2 regions of the Bacillus tuaregi genome follow, and region 1 is predicted to be linked to the other one. Evidence: predicted binding sites of a transcription regulator. Region 1 holds the regulator's gene; the other holds the start of a gene.

Region 1 (12,088 bases):
TGGAGTATTGATTAGCTTCCTTTCTGTACGTAAAAATGGGCTTATTGCACCGATATTAATTATTTTTGCGCTTGTATCCATTGTGCCGCCGGTGGATGCCTTTACGGTTAGCCGCAATAGCCAGACAAATATATTAGAAGAAGTATTATGGAAGAATAAAATGCTTGAAGGCAATAGCGTTAAGCCTAATGCATCCATTTCTGATCAGGATAAAGAAGCTATTACTAAGTCAATGAATTACCTCGTTATGATGAACTATCACAAGGACATTGAATGGTTGCCTAATGATTACAATTATGATGATTTTTATCCTACATTTGGTTTTTATGAGTATTATGAGCCTGGGGATAACAAGGATATGTACATTTTCCTTTCTCTACAAGAAAATGGTACAGTAGATATCACGGAGTATGATACGTTTATACACTACCACCTGAACATGGAACAAGACCATAATGAAAAGGTTACTGCTTTTGTAAAGGAAGCGAAGGACTATTCACTTGTTACGGAAGAGAATCATGACAAGGTAAATATGATTCTTTTGGATGAAAATAGTGAAGAATTAATAAGTATAGATGCAAATGAAATTTTTAAAAGGTTTTATGGCTACCAATCAAGTAAGTATACCTTAACACCTGATGAAGCAACCTTCACAGAGGAAAACGACAAGGCTAAAATGACATTTGTCGTACAGCAAATTAATATTCAAAAAGATCATGAAATATATAATAATGCCGTATTATTTATCTTTATTAAAATAAAATAATTTCAGTGTAACCTAAACAAACGAGGCACTCTCTCGTTTGTTTTTCTTTATCTTTGTTAATGCTGAATACCATTACATGCTTTTGCTCTTATGGGTAAAATCATGTAAACTGTTAAATGATAATAGGAATAAATGGAATGTTTGCTTGTGTTCCCGAATGAGTAGAGGACACAGGTAAACAGTAGGGTGATTATATGAATGAATATGAAGTTATTTCAACTAAATTAGAGGATACACAGGATTTTTCTAAACGCCTTGCTTCTTTTCTACAGCCAGGAGATGTGATAACGCTTGAGGGCGATTTAGGAGCTGGGAAGACCGCGTTTACAAAAGGATTGGCGGTTGGCTTAGGAATAAAAAGAAACGTGAACAGTCCTACTTTTACCATTATTAAAGAATATCATGGAACCATGCCCTTATATCATATGGATGTATACCGTTTGGAGGACGCCTATGAGGATTTGGGTTTTGAAGAGTATTTCAGCGGAGATGGGGTAACGGTTGTAGAATGGGCTCATTTGATTGAAGAGCAGCTGCCACATGAACGTTTGGATATTTATATCTATCATCAAGGAAATGATACCCGAAGATTGGTAATCAAACCAGTTGGTGAGCGATATGAGCATTTATGTAAGGAGATTTTTTCATGAACGTATTAGCAATTGATACATCAAATTATGCATTAGGCATTGCACTTATGGATGAAAAACAGGTAATTGGCGAGTACATTACCAATATGAAAAAAAATCACTCGATTCGGGTGATGCCTGCCATCGAAAAGCTATTAATTGATTGTGAAATGAAGCCAGCTGATTTAGATAAAATTGTTGTAGCAAAGGGACCTGGTTCCTACACAGGCGTTCGAATCGGGGTAACAATCGCTAAAACACTGGCATGGACCCTTTCGATTCCACTCGTTGGGGTATCGAGTCTAGAAGTATTAGCTGCAGGTGCAGGACGTTATTTTAATGGCTGTATCTCTCCACTATTTGATGCAAGAAGAGGACAAATCTATACAGGTCTTTATCAGTATCAAGATGGAAAGCTCGTATCACGAATACAGGATCAGCTGGTATTATCGAAAAATTGGGCAGTTGAATTAGGACAACAGGATGAAAAGGTTTTGTTTATTGGATCGGATATAGCGCTCCATCGTGAGGTGTTCGAGCAGGAATTGGGAGGAAAAGCCATCCTCGCAGAAATCACAGAGCACAATCCTCGTCCGTCTGAATTAGCATTATTAGGTTATGAGAAACCGGGAGAGGACATACATTCCTTTGTTCCTAATTATATACGATTAGCGGAAGCAGAGGCAAAATGGCTAGAAGCCCAAAAGGAATTGAAGATAGAAGAAGGATAGGAAGTTGTCAAAATGGAAAGTACATATTCTTTTCGCATGATGAATATTGAGGATATTGACCAAATCATGGAGATTGAGCATCAATCGTTTACACTTCCCTGGAGCAGAGAGGCTTTTTACAATGAGCTAACACAAAATCAGTTTGCTAATTACCATGTAATAGAAGTTGATGATAGAATTGTCGGTTATTGCGGCGTATGGATTGTCGTAGACGAGGCACATGTAACGAATATAGCCATTCTACCTAAGTATCGAGGAATGAAGCTAGGGGAAGCTTTAATGGGAAAGATGATAGAAGCAGCAAAGGAACACGGGGCCATAACGATGACCCTTGAAGTGAGAGTGTCGAATACGATTGCTCAATCCCTTTATCGGAAATTTGGTTTTCAAGGGGGAGCCATTCGTAAGAATTATTATACAGATAATCAAGAGGATGCGTTAGTGATGTGGGTGAACTTATGAAAAAGGATTTATTGGTAATGGGGATTGAAACTAGCTGTGATGAGACGGCAGTTTCTATTGTGAAAAATGGCAGAGAAATCGTGACTAATATTGTGGCATCGCAAATTGACAGCCATAAACGTTTTGGTGGAGTTGTACCGGAGATTGCCTCGCGCCATCATGTTGAGCAAATCACGCTTGTACTCGAGGAGGCTCTAAAGGAAGCAAATGTATCCTATGAGGATATCGATGCGATTTCAGTAACTGAAGGACCAGGTCTAGTTGGAGCTTTATTGATTGGTGTCAATGCAGCAAAGGCTGTTGCATTTGCACATGGGATTCCACTTGTTTCGGTTCATCATATTGCCGGTCATATCTATGCTAACCGTCTGGTTACGGAGATGACCTTCCCATTGTTAGCGTTAGTTGTCTCGGGAGGTCATACGGAACTAGTCTATATGAAGGAGCATGGACATTTTGAGGTCATTGGTGAGACCAGAGATGATGCTGCAGGAGAGGCATATGATAAAGTGGCTAGGACGCTTCATCTACCATATCCGGGTGGACCGCAAATCGACCGTCTTGCTCACGAAGGGGAAGCAGTCATTGATTTGCCGAGAGCCTGGCTAGAAGATGGCTCCTATGATTTTAGCTTTAGTGGCCTGAAATCGGCAGTTATTAACACTGTCCACAATGCAGAGCAGCGTGGGGAACCTATTAAGCCAGAGGATCTTGCAGCCAGCTTTCAGGCGAGTGTAATAGATGTATTGGTAACTAAGACAGTGAAGGCAGTAAAGGAATATGGAGTAAAACAAGTATTACTGGCCGGCGGTGTAGCAGCCAATAAAGGCTTACGGGCTGTGTTGACGGAAGCCTTTAACGAATTAGCGGAGGTTGAGCTGGTTATTCCACCGTTAAAGTTATGCACAGATAATGCGGCTATGATTGCCGCGGCAGGAAGTGTAATGTATGAAAAAGGGCAACGGGCAGGCTTGGCATTAAATGCAAATCCAGGTCTTGATATAACTATCCACAATGAAGGAAAAGACTTCTGATTAGTCAGGAGTCTTTTTCTGTTGATAAGGTAGTAGTCTGTTGGTAAAAAAAGTAGATATTCACAATCGTTGATTGGAAAAGAGACGATAAAAGTCTGAAAATTCCCTAAAATGTGGATAAGTCTGTGGATACTGTTAACAATGTGGATAAACCAGGGGTAGAATTGTGGATAATGTGGAAAAGTGTGTGGAAAGTTGTAATAAAGGCTATTGGGCTGTGGTTAAAAATGTGGAAAAACGAAGCATAGCTGACGATGCTTCGTTTTTTGTAAGGCTAGGTTATGAACAAGCTCATTATTATTTTGTGGATGATTACTATTCATCCGCCAATAAGGTCCATTCCTCCACAAACTGTTCTAGCTCTTGTTTCTGTTTTTCTACTTCCTCATGAATGTGAAGTGATTTTTCGTGGTCTTGAAATATTTCTGGATCACAGAGAAGCTGTTCATTTGCTTCAATTTTTTGTTCGAGCTCTTCAATAATCCCTTCTAGCTCTTCAATTCTTCTAAGGCGCTGTCTTTCCAGCTTCTTAGCTTCTTTGTCCTGTTGATAACTCGTCTTTTCCTGCTTTATCGGTTGACCGGCTTCCTTTTTTTGTTCCTCCAGCTCCTTTAACTCTTCCTGCTCAAGTTTCTTTTCCACATAATAATCATAATCACCCAAATACTCAGTAGAGCCGTATTTGCTAAGCTCAACCACTTTAGAAGCAATACGGTTGATAAAGTACCGGTCGTGGGAAACGAATAGAATGGTGCCCGGATAATCGACTAGGGAATTTTCCAGTATTTCTTTACTATCTAAATCAAGATGGTTGGTCGGCTCGTCTAATATTAAAAGGTTTGCTTTCTGCATCATCAGCTTCGCAAGTGCCAAACGGGCCTTTTCACCGCCGCTCAAGGTAGATACAATTTTTAATACATCATCACCTGAGAATAAAAAGTTTCCGAGAATCGTACGGATTTCTTTTTCACTTTTTAAAGGATAATCGTCCCAAAGCTCATTGAGTACCTTTTTGTTTGAGGTGAGTTCAGCTTGTTCCTGATCATAGTAACCAATCGATACATTTGTACCATATTGAATATCACCTTCTTGTGGTTCGAGCTTTTTCATAATTGTTTTTAATAATGTTGATTTACCAATCCCGTTTGGTCCGACAAGGGCAATGCTTTCTCCTCTTGTCAGACGTATATTTATATCCTGAGAGACAGCTTCTTCGGTATAACCAATAGACAGAGATCTAACCTGTAAAACTTCATTTCCAGATTGTTTTTCTATATCAAAGGAGAAGGAAGCTGATTTTTCATTTCCTAATGGACGATCCATTAACTCCATTCTTTCCAGCTTTTTACGTCGACTCTGAGCCCGTTTCGTTGTAGAGGCTCGGGCAAGATTACGCTGGATAAAATCCTGCAGCTTATTGACCTCCTCTTGCTGTTTTTCATATTGCTTCATTTCCCGTTCATAATTCTCAGCTTTTTTATCTAAGTAAGAGCTATAGTTTCCTACATATTTAGTGATTTGCTGCCGAGATATTTCATAGACCTGATTCACAACCTTATCGAGGAAATAACGGTCATGGGATACAATCAGGATAGCACCTTCATAGCCCTGTAGATATTGTTCAAGCCAGGATAATGTATCAATATCAAGGTGGTTTGTCGGCTCATCGAGAATTAGTATCTCGGGCTTTGATAGCAGTAATTTACCAAGTGCTAGACGTGTCTTTTGCCCGCCGCTTAAGGATGAAATTTTAGTATGATAATCAAAGGATTGAAAATTCAGTCCATGCAGTACAGAGCGAATGTCAGCTTCATACTGATAGCCACCTTTTTCCTTAAATTCCACCTGCAGGACATCATATTCCTTTAGTACCTTTTCGTAACTGGCCTCATTTTGAAGAGTGGCTGGGTCAGACATTTGATTTTCCAAGCTTCGCAGCTTTTGTTCCTGCTGTCTTAGATCAGCAAAAACGGATAGCATTTCCTCCCAAATAGATACATTTGATTCAAGACCTGTATCCTGAGCAAGGTAGCCAATTTTCACTTCTTTTGGCTTAATAATATCGCCTGAGTCATAGGATAGATGCCCAGCGATTATTTTTAATAAGGTAGATTTTCCTGCACCGTTTCTTCCAACTAAAGCGATGCGGTCTCGCGTTTGTACCTCTAATTTTATATTTGATAAAATAATATCTGCTCCATAGTATTTACATAATTGATTGATTTGTAATAAAATCATGATTGTTCACCTCTATACTACTAGATTAACCGATAAAGAGGTTGACAGCAATACATAGGGAATTGAGCGGTTATAGATAGATTCAATAGTAATTGTATATTTTATTAAAATAGGAAACACTATTTGTGAAGGAGAATACAAAGTAAAGACAAATACCTATAAAATAGTGTATCATTTATAAAGAGGGGTTTTTATATGGCTGAGTTTACTCATTTTAATGAGCAAGGCAGAGCAAAGATGGTAGATGTCAGTGAGAAAGCTGAGTCCTTTCGAACTGCGGCTGCAATATCAAGTATTATTGTGAGTCAGGAAATATATGATAAAATAACGAATAACCAAATGAAAAAGGGAGACGTTTTAGCGGTTGCCCAGGTTGCAGGAATAATGGCAGCAAAAAAGACATCGGATATTATTCCCATGTGTCATCCGCTTTCATTAACTGGTGTTGATATCTCATTTTCATGGGAATCAAAGAATGAAGATTATGAATTGTTTATTAAAGTTTTTGTTAAAACGAAAGGGAGCACTGGAGTAGAAATGGAAGCCCTCACTGCCGCGTCTGTGTGCGCTTTAACAGTCTATGATATGTGTAAAGCAATCGATAAAGGAATGGTGATAGGAGAGACATATTTAGTAGAGAAAACAGGTGGCAAAAACGGGGACTTTAAAAGGATGTAAAAATGAAAGTGTTTACAGACAGGTGTTTAGTCATTAATGGCCCGTACACAAAGTGAAAAAGGAATAAGGAAGGGAAAAGGGGGATTCGAATGGCAAATGAAACGACCAAGATACCGCAAGCAACAGCAAAGAGATTGCCTTTATATTATCGATTTTTAACAAATTTACACGCGTCTGGAAAACAAAGAGTATCTTCAGCTGAGCTTAGTGAAGCAGTGAAGGTAGATTCAGCAACAATCCGGAGAGATTTTTCTTATTTTGGTGCATTGGGTAAAAAAGGTTATGGATATAATGTTCAGTATTTGCTATCCTTTTTCCGTAAAACTTTGGACCAGGATGAACTGACAAAGGTGGCTTTAATTGGAGTCGGAAATCTTGGAACGGCCTTTTTAAATTATAATTTCTTAAAAAATAATAACACCAAAATTGCAGTCGCTTTTGACGTACAGGCAGATAAAGTCGACCATAAGATTGGGAATGTACCTGTCTATCATATGGATAATCTTGAAAAGGTTATAGAGGAACAGGGAATTGAGGTTGCCATACTAACCATTCCGGCACCGGTAGCCCAATTTGTGACAGACCGGCTGTTGAAGGCTAATATAAGGGGAATATTAAACTTTACACCTGCTCGTTTAACAGTGCCTGCACATGTACGCGTACACCATATAGATCTAGCAGTAGAGCTTCAATCACTTGTATACTTCTTAAAGCACTATTCAATAGAAGAAGAAGCAACAGATGAATAAAAAAATGGCCCTTATAGGGTCATTTTTTTGTCTGCTGCTTTTTTAGCTGAAAGTGAAACAGAATCATTCGAATTCCTGAACCAAAGTCAAAGGTGGCAAGGATAATAAGCAAGATGGTGAAAAATCCCCAGCCGCCATCCTCGTTAATATTTTGAATCGCGAAGAAGGTAAATAATGTACCAAGAAATATATAAATGATACCCGAAAAAAGCGGTGATTGTCTCAAAGCATAATCCTCCATGAATTAAGATTTATAATGGTTGGAACAAATCCGGATATAGCTGCATAATCACGACAATGGTATTCATTGATACATGAGCGAAAATCGGGACCAGTATCCGTTTTGTTTTGACATACAAAAAAGCAAACGTAAAGCCCATTGCTGAGTATAGGAGTACGTGTTCTGGCTCCCCATGTGCAAAGGCAAAAATAAGTGAACTGATAAGACCGGCTAGAAAGAAATTCAATCGGGTGTAAAGAGCCCCGAATAGAATTTTACGGAACACAATTTCTTCTAGAATGGGTCCAATAATGGAAGTGACAAGGATGACCATAGGAGCTGTCTTAATGAGATTAACGATTTGCTCTGTGTTATCTGATCCTATTTCAATACCAAGCAAATATTCAATATTTGCTGCTGTAATTTGGGCAAAGAAGGCCAAAAAAATTCCTCCAACGGCCCAATACATGGAGTCTCGAGGTGACAAAGCCCTTTCATTGCGAACAGGGTTTGTCCATTCCCTTCGTAGGAGAAAAAGAATGATGATGAGAGTAACAGAAAAGCTAATCATTATCCATAAGGAAACAGATAGTTCCGCCATTTCCTGAGGGCTCTTTCCTAATAAACTACCAAAATAAGTGACAAGAGGTACCCCTAAAATCCCGGAAAGGTGCATGAATGTATATGCAATCAAAATAAACCAATATTCTTTCTTCAAAGTGAAGTTCTCCTTTAACATATATCCTGTATAAAGCATATCTATTTCATTTTATCAGTAATCCTCTAAAACCCTCAAATTATAACACCTAATATTTCACATGGTATAAGCTTAAGTAAACATGGCGATAAATAATATTTGTGAGCCGTTTAGTTATTTTATCATTTACCGAACTGTTAAACTTTTTAATAAAAATTTACATGTTGTGACTTGCAAAAGGAAATCAAATTTATTAATATTATAGATGTGTTAGCACTCGATAGAGATGAGTGCTAATAAATAAAAACAAAAATTGACATATTATTTGAGGAGGTTGTTTCAATTGTTAAAGCCACTAGGTGATCGCATTATCATTGAACCTGTTGCATCAGAGGAAAAAACTGCAAGCGGTATCGTGTTACCGGACACTGCAAAGGAAAAACCACAGGAAGGTAAGGTAGTCGCTGTAGGTACTGGTCGCGTTCTTGAAAATGGTGAGCGTGTCGCTCTTGAAGTATCTGTTGGCGATCGCATTATCTTCTCAAAATACGCTGGTACTGAAGTGAAATATGAAGGTACAGATTATTTAATCGTTCGTGAAAATGATATCCTTGCTGTAATTGGATAATAATGATTTTCAGGCGCCAGCTAGGCTGACGCCCTATAGATTTGATTTTTTTTCATAGTATGGACAATATTAAGGAGGTAATTCATAATGGCAAAAGAAATTAAGTTCAGCGAAGAAGCCCGCCGTGGAATGCTGCGTGGGGTTGATGCTCTTGCAAATGCAGTTAAAGTAACTCTTGGACCAAAAGGACGTAACGTGGTTCTTGAGAAAAAATTCGGTTCACCTCTAATTACAAATGATGGTGTAACCATTGCAAAAGAAATCGAGCTTGAAGACGCATTTGAAAACATGGGTGCGAAATTAGTAGCAGAAGTAGCAAGCAAAACAAATGATATTGCTGGTGACGGTACTACGACTGCAACAGTTCTTGCTCAAGCGATGATTCGTGAAGGGCTTAAAAACGTAACTGCCGGAGCGAACCCAATGGGAATCCGCAAAGGTATGGATAAAGCAATTCAAACAGCTCTAGAAGAATTAAAAGCGATCTCAAAACCAATCGAAGGAAAAGAGTCTATTGCACAGGTTGCTGCGATTTCTTCTGCTGACGAAGAAGTAGGTCAATTAATTGCAGAAGCAATGGAACGCGTTGGTAACGATGGTGTTATCACAATTGAAGAGTCAAAAGGATTCTCAACTGAGCTAGATGTAGTTGAAGGTATGCAATTTGACCGCGGATATGCTTCACCATACATGGTAACAAACTCGGATAAGATGGAAGCTGTTCTTGACAATCCATATATCTTAATCACAGATAAAAAGATCACTAGCATTCAAGAAATCCTTCCTGTTCTTGAGCAGGTTGTACAACAAGGCAAGCCATTATTATTGATTGCTGAAGATGTTGAAGGCGAAGCACTTGCAACAATCGTTCTTAACAAGCTTCGTGGAACATTCAATGCAGTAGCTGTTAAAGCTCCTGGCTTCGGTGATCGTCGTAAAGCTATGCTTGAAGATATCGCTATCCTAACTGGCGGTCAAGTAATTACAGAAGATCTTGGACTTGATCTTAAATCTGCCCAAATCGATCAATTAGGTCGTGCGGTGAAGGTTGTCGTAACAAAAGAAACAACTACAATTGTTGAAGGCGCAGGGGACAGCGCACAAATCGCTGGCCGTGTGAACCAAATTCGTACTCAATTAGAAGAAACGACTTCTGATTTTGACCGTGAAAAGCTACAAGAGCGTCTAGCTAAATTAGCTGGCGGTGTAGCGGTAATCAAAGTTGGTGCTGCTACTGAAACAGAATTAAAAGAGCGTAAATTACGTATTGAAGATGCATTAAACTCTACTCGCGCTGCTGTTGAAGAAGGTATCGTAGCCGGTGGTGGTACTGCATTAGTCAATATCTACAATAAAGTAGCTTCTATTCAAGCAGATGGCGACGAGCAAACTGGTATTAACATCGTATTACGTGCGATTGAAGAGCCAGTACGTCAAATCGCTCACAACGCAGGACTTGAAGGCTCTGTTATCGTTGAGCGCTTAAAGCATGAGCAAGTAGGTGTTGGTTTCAACGCTGCTACTGGCGAATGGGTAAACATGGTTGACGCTGGTATCGTTGACCCAACTAAAGTTACTCGCTCTGCACTTCAAAACGCAGGAAGCGTTGCTGCGATGTTCTTAACAACAGAAGCAGTAGTTGCTGACAAGCCAGAGCCAGAAGGTCACGGCGGCGGAATGCCTGACATGGGCGGAATGGGCGGAATGGGCGGCATGATGTAATCTGCCGGCTCTAAAGCAGCCTGTAATTTATAAAAAACACTATCAAAAAACCACTTTCTATAAATAGGAAGTGGTTTTTTTCATTAAACTGGTATGATTTGTCACAGGTTTATTTTATGTCGAATAAGTGACATTTCTGTCACCTTGGTATATAATAATTTTCGAATAAGAAATTAAAGAGCAAAGTGACATTTCTGTCACTTTGACTATATAGAGGAAGGGATTAGATATGTACTTAGCCTTAAAGGAAATAAAAAATTCAAAGCTTCGTTTTACGATGATAGGGGCCATTATTGTCCTTATTGCATGGCTTGTCTTCATTCTTTCCGGTCTCGGGAATGGACTGGGAACGATTAGTGCGGCATCGATGAAAAATATGGATACAGATTATGTGGTATATGAAAAAGGAGCAGGTGCTTCTTTTATGAAATCAAGTATTTCCGGTGACATAAAGGAGGACTTGCTTGCTGCGGATGGAGTAGACGATGCAGCTTTATTTGGTCAAGCTACAGTGGCCATTTCAAAGGGAGAAACGGATAATTCTGAGGAAAAAACAGACGCTGTTATCTTAGGAATTGAGCCAGGTTCATTTATCGAACCAGCTGTCATCGAAGGAGTCCAACTTGACCCAGATGTAGAGAATGGCGTCATAGCAGATGAGAAATTAAAGAATGAAGGCTATAAGCTCGGTGATGAGATCGTTGTCGACGGCTCTCTCATTACATTGAAGATCATAGGCTTTGTGAAGGGGGAATCCTTTAACCACCTACCGTCCATATTCAGTACGGTTGAACAATGGAGATCCTATAGCTATGCTGCACCGGGCTCTGATAATGGCTTGCCAAATGTCGTGAATGCCATTGCCTTACAAGGAGAAGAAATGGATCCGGCAGCAATCGATGGTAAAATGGAAGGGATAGAAACGGTAACAAAGTCTCAAGCACTATTAGGTATGCCGGGCTATAAAGCAGAAATGGGTACCATTTATATGATGCTTGCCTTTCTGATTGTTATTTCAGCTGTTGTCATCGGCGTCTTCTTCTATGTATTAACGATTCAAAAAACTCAGCAATTCGGTGTCATGAAAGCTATTGGTGCATCGAATCATTTTGTAGCACGCTCCATAATTGCACAGGTATTTGTTATCTCACTTACTAGTATAATCATTGGAATTATATTAACCTATTTGACGGCCCTTATATTCCCAGAAGGTATGCCGTTTAGCTTAAACTTTGGAATGGTAATGATTTATGCAATCGCACTGCTTATTGTCAGTGTGCTAGGATCACTTGTCTGTGTTCGTCGTATTTCGAAAGTGGATCCATTAACGGCGCTTGGGAGGGTTGAATAATGGAAGGCTTACAGCTTATTAATGTGACAAAGCAATATAAAGAAGGCGAAACAACTGTGACTGCCCTAAATAGTGTCTCGATGGATGTAAAACCTGGTGAGTTTGTCGCTATCATCGGACCCTCAGGCTCCGGTAAAAGTACGCTTCTGACAATTGCGGGTGCTTTATTACAGGCCACATCAG
Region 2 (6,931 bases), 900 kb from region 1:
GTGAACACAAATTGAGAGCAAAAGAAGGCATGCTTGCGGTTAAATTGTTTATTCAAGGGAATAGCAAATAGACCTAGTAAATTGTAGCGGTAAAGGTCCCTTTCAATCTCAATCTGACGGATGTACTGATTCATTTTTAGAAATTGACTTTCCGTAATCGTGCAGCAATAGATTGCACATTTCGCTTGTTTTAATAAACCGGTGTGAATACTTTCCTTAACAAAGCCTCCAGTAAACGGGTTTCTCGGTCTCTTTCTTCCAAAGCTATATAGCTCTGAGAAGTGAGGATCAAAAGAAAGAGAAGCATGATTATAAGGTTTTTTTGTATAACACTTTATCATTCTCGTAAGAAGTGTACCGGTATCAGTAAGAACAACATAGACTTTTCTTTCCATGGTAAAGTACTCACCTCGGGTCCATAAATAATAAATAAACAACAGCGTCTTACGATTACAGAAATAATCCTTACAATGAATGACTGCTGCTTTCTATTTATATTGTATCAGGGATTTTTAATATATAAAGGTACCCCAAGCTTTAATTTACTATAAGACTTAAGCCTTACTAAAGCAAGGTAATATTATTTCCAATTATAGTGTAAATCCGCAATAAAGAATAGAATTAGTCAATAATTGCTGATATGATACAATAAAAATAGAATCCTACATTCCATTTCGATGAACAGGAACCTTTGTAAATAGAGGTGATAAAAATGTTAAGATACAGAAGGCAAGAGGGATTTCGCTTTACATTTAATAAACCGATTCCTGTCTTGTTTACCATTAAAGAAGTAGATGGAAACAAGGTTGAATCCTCAGAAGGCATGGCAACAATGATGGATATAAGTCCGAACGGATTAAAATTAAATACAGCCTTAAACATTCCCATTTCCAAACCAAATCAAATTAAAGTCTCTGTTCGTTTTCAATTAAATGATACATTATTTCAAGTTAATGGGATGGTGATTTGGCGAGAAGAAAAATACAATCATTTTCTTTACGGAGTCCAGTTTTCTATTGATGATCAAGAACAGGAAGAACTGATTAACCATTTAAAATCATATGTCAAATCTACTGCTGACAATACCGAATAAAAAAATAACAGAAAAAACCGCTCACAGAATGCTGAAAGAGCGGTTTTCCTTGTCTTAAAGATTAATAGGCTAAGCTAAAAAGACCTTTAATATGTGTGAGGTAGCGTACATTACTTGCTTCTTTCATTAATGAGGCAGGAAGACCTTTAAGCGGCGTTGAGTTTCCGCCAATTTCGGCCACTGCATCTTTACGTCCAAGGCTAGCAAGCGTACCAGAGTTAATTGGAGCAAATACTTCAAATGATTTGTCCATTAAATAAGCGTATAGATTATAACCAACAAGTTCTCCCATTTGCCAAGCATTTTGAGCCGTTGGCGCATAAGGACGTCCACCCTCTTTCGGGAATGCCACCGCTGAATCTCCTACCACAAAAACATCCTTATGTGACGTTGATTGAAGGTATTCATTCACCGTTGCCCTACCGCGATCTGCTTCAAGTCCTGATTCAGAAACAATTGGAGGTGCCTGTACACCACCAGTCCAGACAAAAGTATTAGCAGTGATTTTGCTTCCATCCTTAAGGTCAATCACATTACCTTGAACATTTGTAACTGGAAGTCCTGTTAAGAATTCAACACCGCGTGCCTCTAAACTTTCAACAGCACGTTCAATTAAATGGTCTGGCAATACAGGAAGAACCTTTGGACCTGCTTCAACAAGCTTTAATTTGATCTCCTTTGGATTAACGCCATAGCCTTTGGCGATTTTTGGAAGATTATCTGCAAGCTCACCCACTAATTCGATACCGGTTAAGCCACCACCACCAATTAAAATCGTTGCATCTGCTTCATTTTTCGTTTTCGCGTACTCACGAATACGGCCTTCAATGTGGCTGCGAATATGATTGGCATCTTCAACAGATTTTAACACCATGCTGTTTTCTTCCAATCCAGGAATTCCAAAATAGGCTGTTTTACTACCTAAAGCAACAACAAGGGCATCATAGGTTAACGTTGTACCTTCTGAAAGGAAGACCTTTTTATCCTCTACTGAAAAACGTTCAACCTTTGCAATTTTCAGATCAATATCCTTTCCTTTTAGCAGCTTATTTAGAGGAAGCGCTACAGTACCTTCGCTTGTTGTACCACCTGCAAGACGGTGTAGCTCAGTAATGATTTGATGTGTTGGATATTGGTTAACCACCGTTATATAAGCTTCTTGGCTATTTAAATATTTTCGAACTGTTAATGCAGATAGCAGACCGCCATATCCCGCTCCTAAGATAACAATATGTTTTGACATGTATTTCCACCGTCCTTAACTATTTACAAGAAATTATTGATGATTTTTTTGTTCAGCTGAGATTTCAAGGTATGCATGAACGAAACGAAATAATTTTTGTGCTTGTGGATCTTTGAGCATTTTTAAAAGCCCAAAAAGACCAATCACTTCAGTGCTTTCATCTGCACGTTCCTTCGCTTCCATTGCTGTAGCAGCTACATTTTTTACGGTTGCCGTTACAGGCTCAGTAATTTCCTTAATTGCCCCTACTGTGTCATTTTTCAAGATTTCGTCAGTCGCTAGTGACTGAGCCATATCATATGATTTTGTTAAAACATTAACAAGCTCAGTCAGTTTTGGAAGCTGTTCAACCAATACTGTTAAAGATTCCTGCACCTCAGGCTGTAAAAGTTGATCAAGAATATCACTTTTTCCTTTTTCAGCAGACAAGACTTGAGATTCTTGCTCAATTTTTTCAATTGTGTTTGTTTCTGCCATGTTCGATTCCCCTTTACCTAAAGTATTAATTTTGATTTTTTTGTGTCATTTTAAGTTTTCTTCCATCCATAAAGCTTCATCTGTGATAAATGTCCTTTACAATTCTGCCTCATGTATGAGTCTTCTCTATTATACATGATATTGTTAAAAATTTAACATAATTATTAATAATTTTTTTACCAAAATTACGTTATTAATATAATAATCAAAGGATACTGATTTAACCTGCATGAAATGACGCTAAAAATTAAAAACATCCCAACCGAAATATCAGCTAGGATGTCAAAACGAATACTAATTATTTTAAACTGCGAGTTAAAAAAGCCTTTGTCCGCTCATGCTTTGGATTATTAAATAATTCCTGTGGATGACCTGATTCAACGATTTCACCATTGTCCATAAAAATGGCACGATTTGCCACCTCTTTAGCAAATTCCATTTCATGTGTGACAACAATCATCGTCATATGTTCTTCAGCTAAATCCTTCATGACCTGTAATACCTCTCCAGTTAATTCAGGGTCCAAAGCAGATGTTGGCTCATCAAAAAGCAGGATATCTGGATTCATCATGAGTGCACGCGCAATAGCTACCCGCTGTTTTTGACCGCCGGATAGATTGGCAGGATATGCATTGGCATGCGAAGTCAGACCGATTTTCTCCATCAATTCCATGCTCCTCCTAGCTGTTTCAGAAGTCTCCTTTTTCACTAATTTAGGAGCAAGTTCAAGGTTTTCTTTTACCGTTAGATGCGGAAAAAGATTAAAATGCTGAAAAACCATACCCATTTTAGCTGTGATGGCTTTAATTTCATGTGGCTTTGCATAGACGCCGTTCTTTACTAAATAATCACCGGATACGCAGATACTGCCCCCATTTATTTCTTCTAAATGAACCAAACTCCGCAGCATCGTACTTTTACCTGATCCGGAAGGACCGATTACAGCCACCACATCTTTTTTATTTACATCAAAGGAAATCCTTTTTAATACCTCGAGGTTTCCATATGATTTTTTGAGGTCAGATACTTCAATGATAGCCACATTCTCTACTCCTTCTTATTCAAATTTAAAACGTTTCTCAAGCCATTTAAATACGCTCGTTAATAAGAGAGTCATGATTAGATAGATGACACCTGCGACAAAGAAAGGCACAATCGTAAAATCACGGTTCACGGCCGTCTGGGCAAAGTGTAACAATTCCGGAACAGCAACGGCATATAATAAGGCAGTATCCTTTACTAGCGTGACAGATTCATTAGCAACAGAAGGCAGCGCAATACGGAACATTTGCGGCAGAATAATTCTAGTAGTTGTCTGCCATTTATTCAAGCCCAATACCTTCGCAGCTTCATACTGGCCTTTATCAATGGATAAAAGACCACCTCGAAAAATCTCAGCAAAATACGCAGCATAATTGAGGATAAATCCAAGACTAGCAGCAACAAAGCGGTCAAGGATTAAGTATTCTCCAATGACCGGAATCATCGGAAGCCCAAATGTAATCACTAATAATTGCAGTAAAAGCGGGGTTCCACGCATAACATATATATAGCCTTGCGCAAGCCACGAAATTGGTTTGAAGCTACTTCTAACAGCTAGTGTGAGTAAAAAGCCAAGCGGAATCGACAACACAATCGCAATAAGGAATAATAGAATGGTGGCCTGCGCGCCTTCCAGCATAGGCTTGAGTATTGTGATTAAATATTCTCCTGACATGAGAGGATTCCTCCAAAAACAAAACAGGGTTTCCAAACGGAAATCCTGTTTGCCATATATTTGTTCTGTCTCATTTTTATTTTAATACCTTATCTTCACCGAACCATTTTTCGGAGATTTCTGCTGCTGTACCATCTTCATTCATTGTATCTAATGCTTCCTGAAGTTCATTAAGCAGCGCTTCATTTCCTTTTTTCACCCCAACAGCATATTCTTCAGGTGAAAGCGACTCATCAAGTACCTTAAAAGTTCCTTCTTGTATCGTCATATAATAATTAATAACGACTTCATCAATGACAACCGCATCAACACGGCCATTTTCTAAATCCTTTAATGCCAATACATTTGTTTTAAATTCAGTTAATCCAGCAATTTTTTCATTAATAGGATGTGCATTAAGTGCATCTACAGCAGAGGAAAATGACTGTATCCCGATTTGTTTCCCCTCTAAATCATCTATTGTGGCAACATCTGAATCCGCTAAAACGGCCACAACTTGAGAGTTTTTCAGATATGGTTTTGTAAATAAAACCTTTTCTTTACGTTCATCTGTAACAGTATAACCATTCCAAATCAGGTCAATTCGACCACTGTTAAGCTCTGTTTCCTTTGTTGTCCAATCAATAGGCTGAAACTGAACCTCTACGCCCATTTTTTCACCAGCAGCTTTTGCCATATCAATATCAAAACCGACAATATCATTACTATCATCACGGAAGCCCATCGGAGCAAAAGCATCATCAATTCCAATTACTAACGTATCTATATCTTCCGTACCAGTGTCAGAACCTGAATCCGAGCTTGTACATCCGACAAGAAGGGCGAAAACGGACGCAATTATTAACATAAATAAGCCTGTACGTTTCATATAATATTAACCACCTTTATCCAAATAATACTTTAGTACGTTACTATATTATTAGATTACCATAATAATATAAACGATTGTAGCCCTAAAATATTATTAGAATAAAATTTTTTCTGTTGTTCATAGTGGAAATTGACTATTCATATCCATAATCATTATAATTATCGAGAAATGGAGTGAAATATATGGTAGAAACAAAAAAAGCATTACCCATTCTTTTTCTTGTGATGTTTCTCGTTATGATTGGATTTGGGATCATTATTCCTGTTTTACCTTTTTATGCAGAAAATATCGGTGCATCCCCATTTGAATTAGGTTTATTGATGGCAGTGTATTCATTAATGCAACTTTTGTTTGCACCGCTATGGGGACGAGTGTCTGACCGGATTGGTCGAAAACCAGTCATAATGATCGGAATCTTAGGTTTGGCTCTTTCCTTTTTCCTTATGGGACTTTCCTCCGCACTTTGGATGTTATTTGCCGCAAGAGTGGTCGGAGGAATTTTATCCGCAGCCAATATGCCCACTGTTATGGCTTATGTTGCTGATATCACATCCGCAGAGGACCGTGGTAAGGGAATGGGAATTGTTGGCGCTGCCACCGGACTTGGATTTGTTTTTGGACCAGCTCTTGGCGGGGTATTTTCGAAAATGAGCTTAAACATGCCGTTTTACATCGCTGGATTTTTTTCCCTTTTGACCTTTTTTCTCGTTTGGTTTGTTTTAAAGGAATCTTTGGCAAAGGAAAATAGAGGACAGCAGAGGAATGAAAAATCCTCCGTATGGCAGGCATTAAACGGTTCACAATCCATTTTGTATTTTCTACAATTATTTATTTCCCTATCACTATCAGGATTAGAAGCTACCTTTGCTTATTTCGCAGCCGTTAAAGCGGGATTAGGGACAGTTGGGCTAGGTTATATATTTATGATTATGGGATTGGCTGGAGCACTTGTCCAAGGTGGGCTAGTAGGCAGAATGACGAAGAGCTTTGGCGAAGGAGCCGTTATTCAAATCGGCATTATTGTATCGGCCATTGGCTTTGGTCTTATTTTATTAGTCGATAGCTTTACGACTGCCGCTATTTATCTAACCATATTCGGAATTGGTAACGGGGTTATTCGTCCAAGCGTTTCTGCCCTTTTAACCAAAACATCGTCAGCAGGACATGGCAGTACAACAGGCTTACTTTCTTCGTTCGACTCACTTGGGAGAATTGCAGGACCACCTCTTGGAGGCTGGCTGTACCATATCACTATTGGCTTGCCGTACATTTCAGGAATCATTTTATCCATACTAGCCTTGATGCTATACCGAATCTATACTGTGCAAGAGAAAAAATTACTATCTATTGGTTCATGAAGGAGGCTTTCAGAATGAATGGACAAAACAGAAAAGATATTCTCCCCGGAGCAATGGTCAATATTGTCCTTAAAGCCGACCAAAAAACCGGGAAACTAACCAGTGGGATAGTAAAGGATATCTTGACAAAGTCAAGCTACCATCCACATGGAATTAAAGTACGACTTACAGA

Evidence for each region. The regulator Rex, encoded in region 1, represses fermentation and respiration genes when NADH is low (regulators of the CRP and FNR family bind a similar motif). The targets are predictions, from matches to a motif close to TTGTGAAATATTTCACAA.
Region 2: a site for Rex is predicted at 2,955-2,972, ahead of BQ5321_RS17295 (helical membrane plugin domain-containing protein). Genes of this name have one in related genera too.

The regions. Positions count from the first base shown of each region.
Region 1 covers NZ_LT629731.1:3,999,025-4,011,112, reverse strand. Annotated here, with positions in the region: gene BQ5321_RS21620 (DUF4153 domain-containing protein) at 1-766, shown strand, start outside; gene tsaE (tRNA (adenosine(37)-N6)-threonylcarbamoyltransferase complex ATPase subunit type 1 TsaE) at 961-1,416, shown strand; gene tsaB (tRNA (adenosine(37)-N6)-threonylcarbamoyltransferase complex dimerization subunit type 1 TsaB) at 1,413-2,126, shown strand; gene rimI (ribosomal protein S18-alanine N-acetyltransferase) at 2,139-2,588, shown strand; gene tsaD (tRNA (adenosine(37)-N6)-threonylcarbamoyltransferase complex transferase subunit TsaD) at 2,585-3,622, shown strand; gene BQ5321_RS21595 (ABC-F family ATP-binding cassette domain-containing protein) at 3,938-5,860, opposite strand; gene moaC (cyclic pyranopterin monophosphate synthase MoaC) at 6,056-6,538, shown strand; gene BQ5321_RS21585 (redox-sensing transcriptional repressor Rex) at 6,628-7,287, shown strand; gene BQ5321_RS21580 (YdiK family protein) at 7,307-7,513, opposite strand; gene BQ5321_RS21575 (CPBP family intramembrane glutamic endopeptidase) at 7,539-8,225, opposite strand; gene groES (co-chaperone GroES) at 8,548-8,832, shown strand; gene groL (chaperonin GroEL) at 8,920-10,554, shown strand; gene BQ5321_RS21560 (ABC transporter permease) at 10,784-11,905, shown strand; gene BQ5321_RS21555 (ABC transporter ATP-binding protein) at 11,905-12,088, shown strand, end outside.
Region 2 covers NZ_LT629731.1:3,101,185-3,108,115, forward strand. Annotated here, with positions in the region: gene BQ5321_RS17280 (hypothetical protein) at 1-395, opposite strand, end outside; gene BQ5321_RS17285 (PilZ domain-containing protein) at 713-1,093, shown strand; gene BQ5321_RS17290 (NAD(P)/FAD-dependent oxidoreductase) at 1,155-2,336, opposite strand; gene BQ5321_RS17295 (helical membrane plugin domain-containing protein) at 2,370-2,813, opposite strand; gene BQ5321_RS17300 (amino acid ABC transporter ATP-binding protein) at 3,112-3,855, opposite strand; gene BQ5321_RS17305 (amino acid ABC transporter permease) at 3,871-4,530, opposite strand; gene BQ5321_RS17310 (amino acid ABC transporter substrate-binding protein) at 4,607-5,398, opposite strand; gene BQ5321_RS17315 (MFS transporter) at 5,584-6,759, shown strand; gene BQ5321_RS17320 (YwbE family protein) at 6,774-6,931, shown strand, end outside.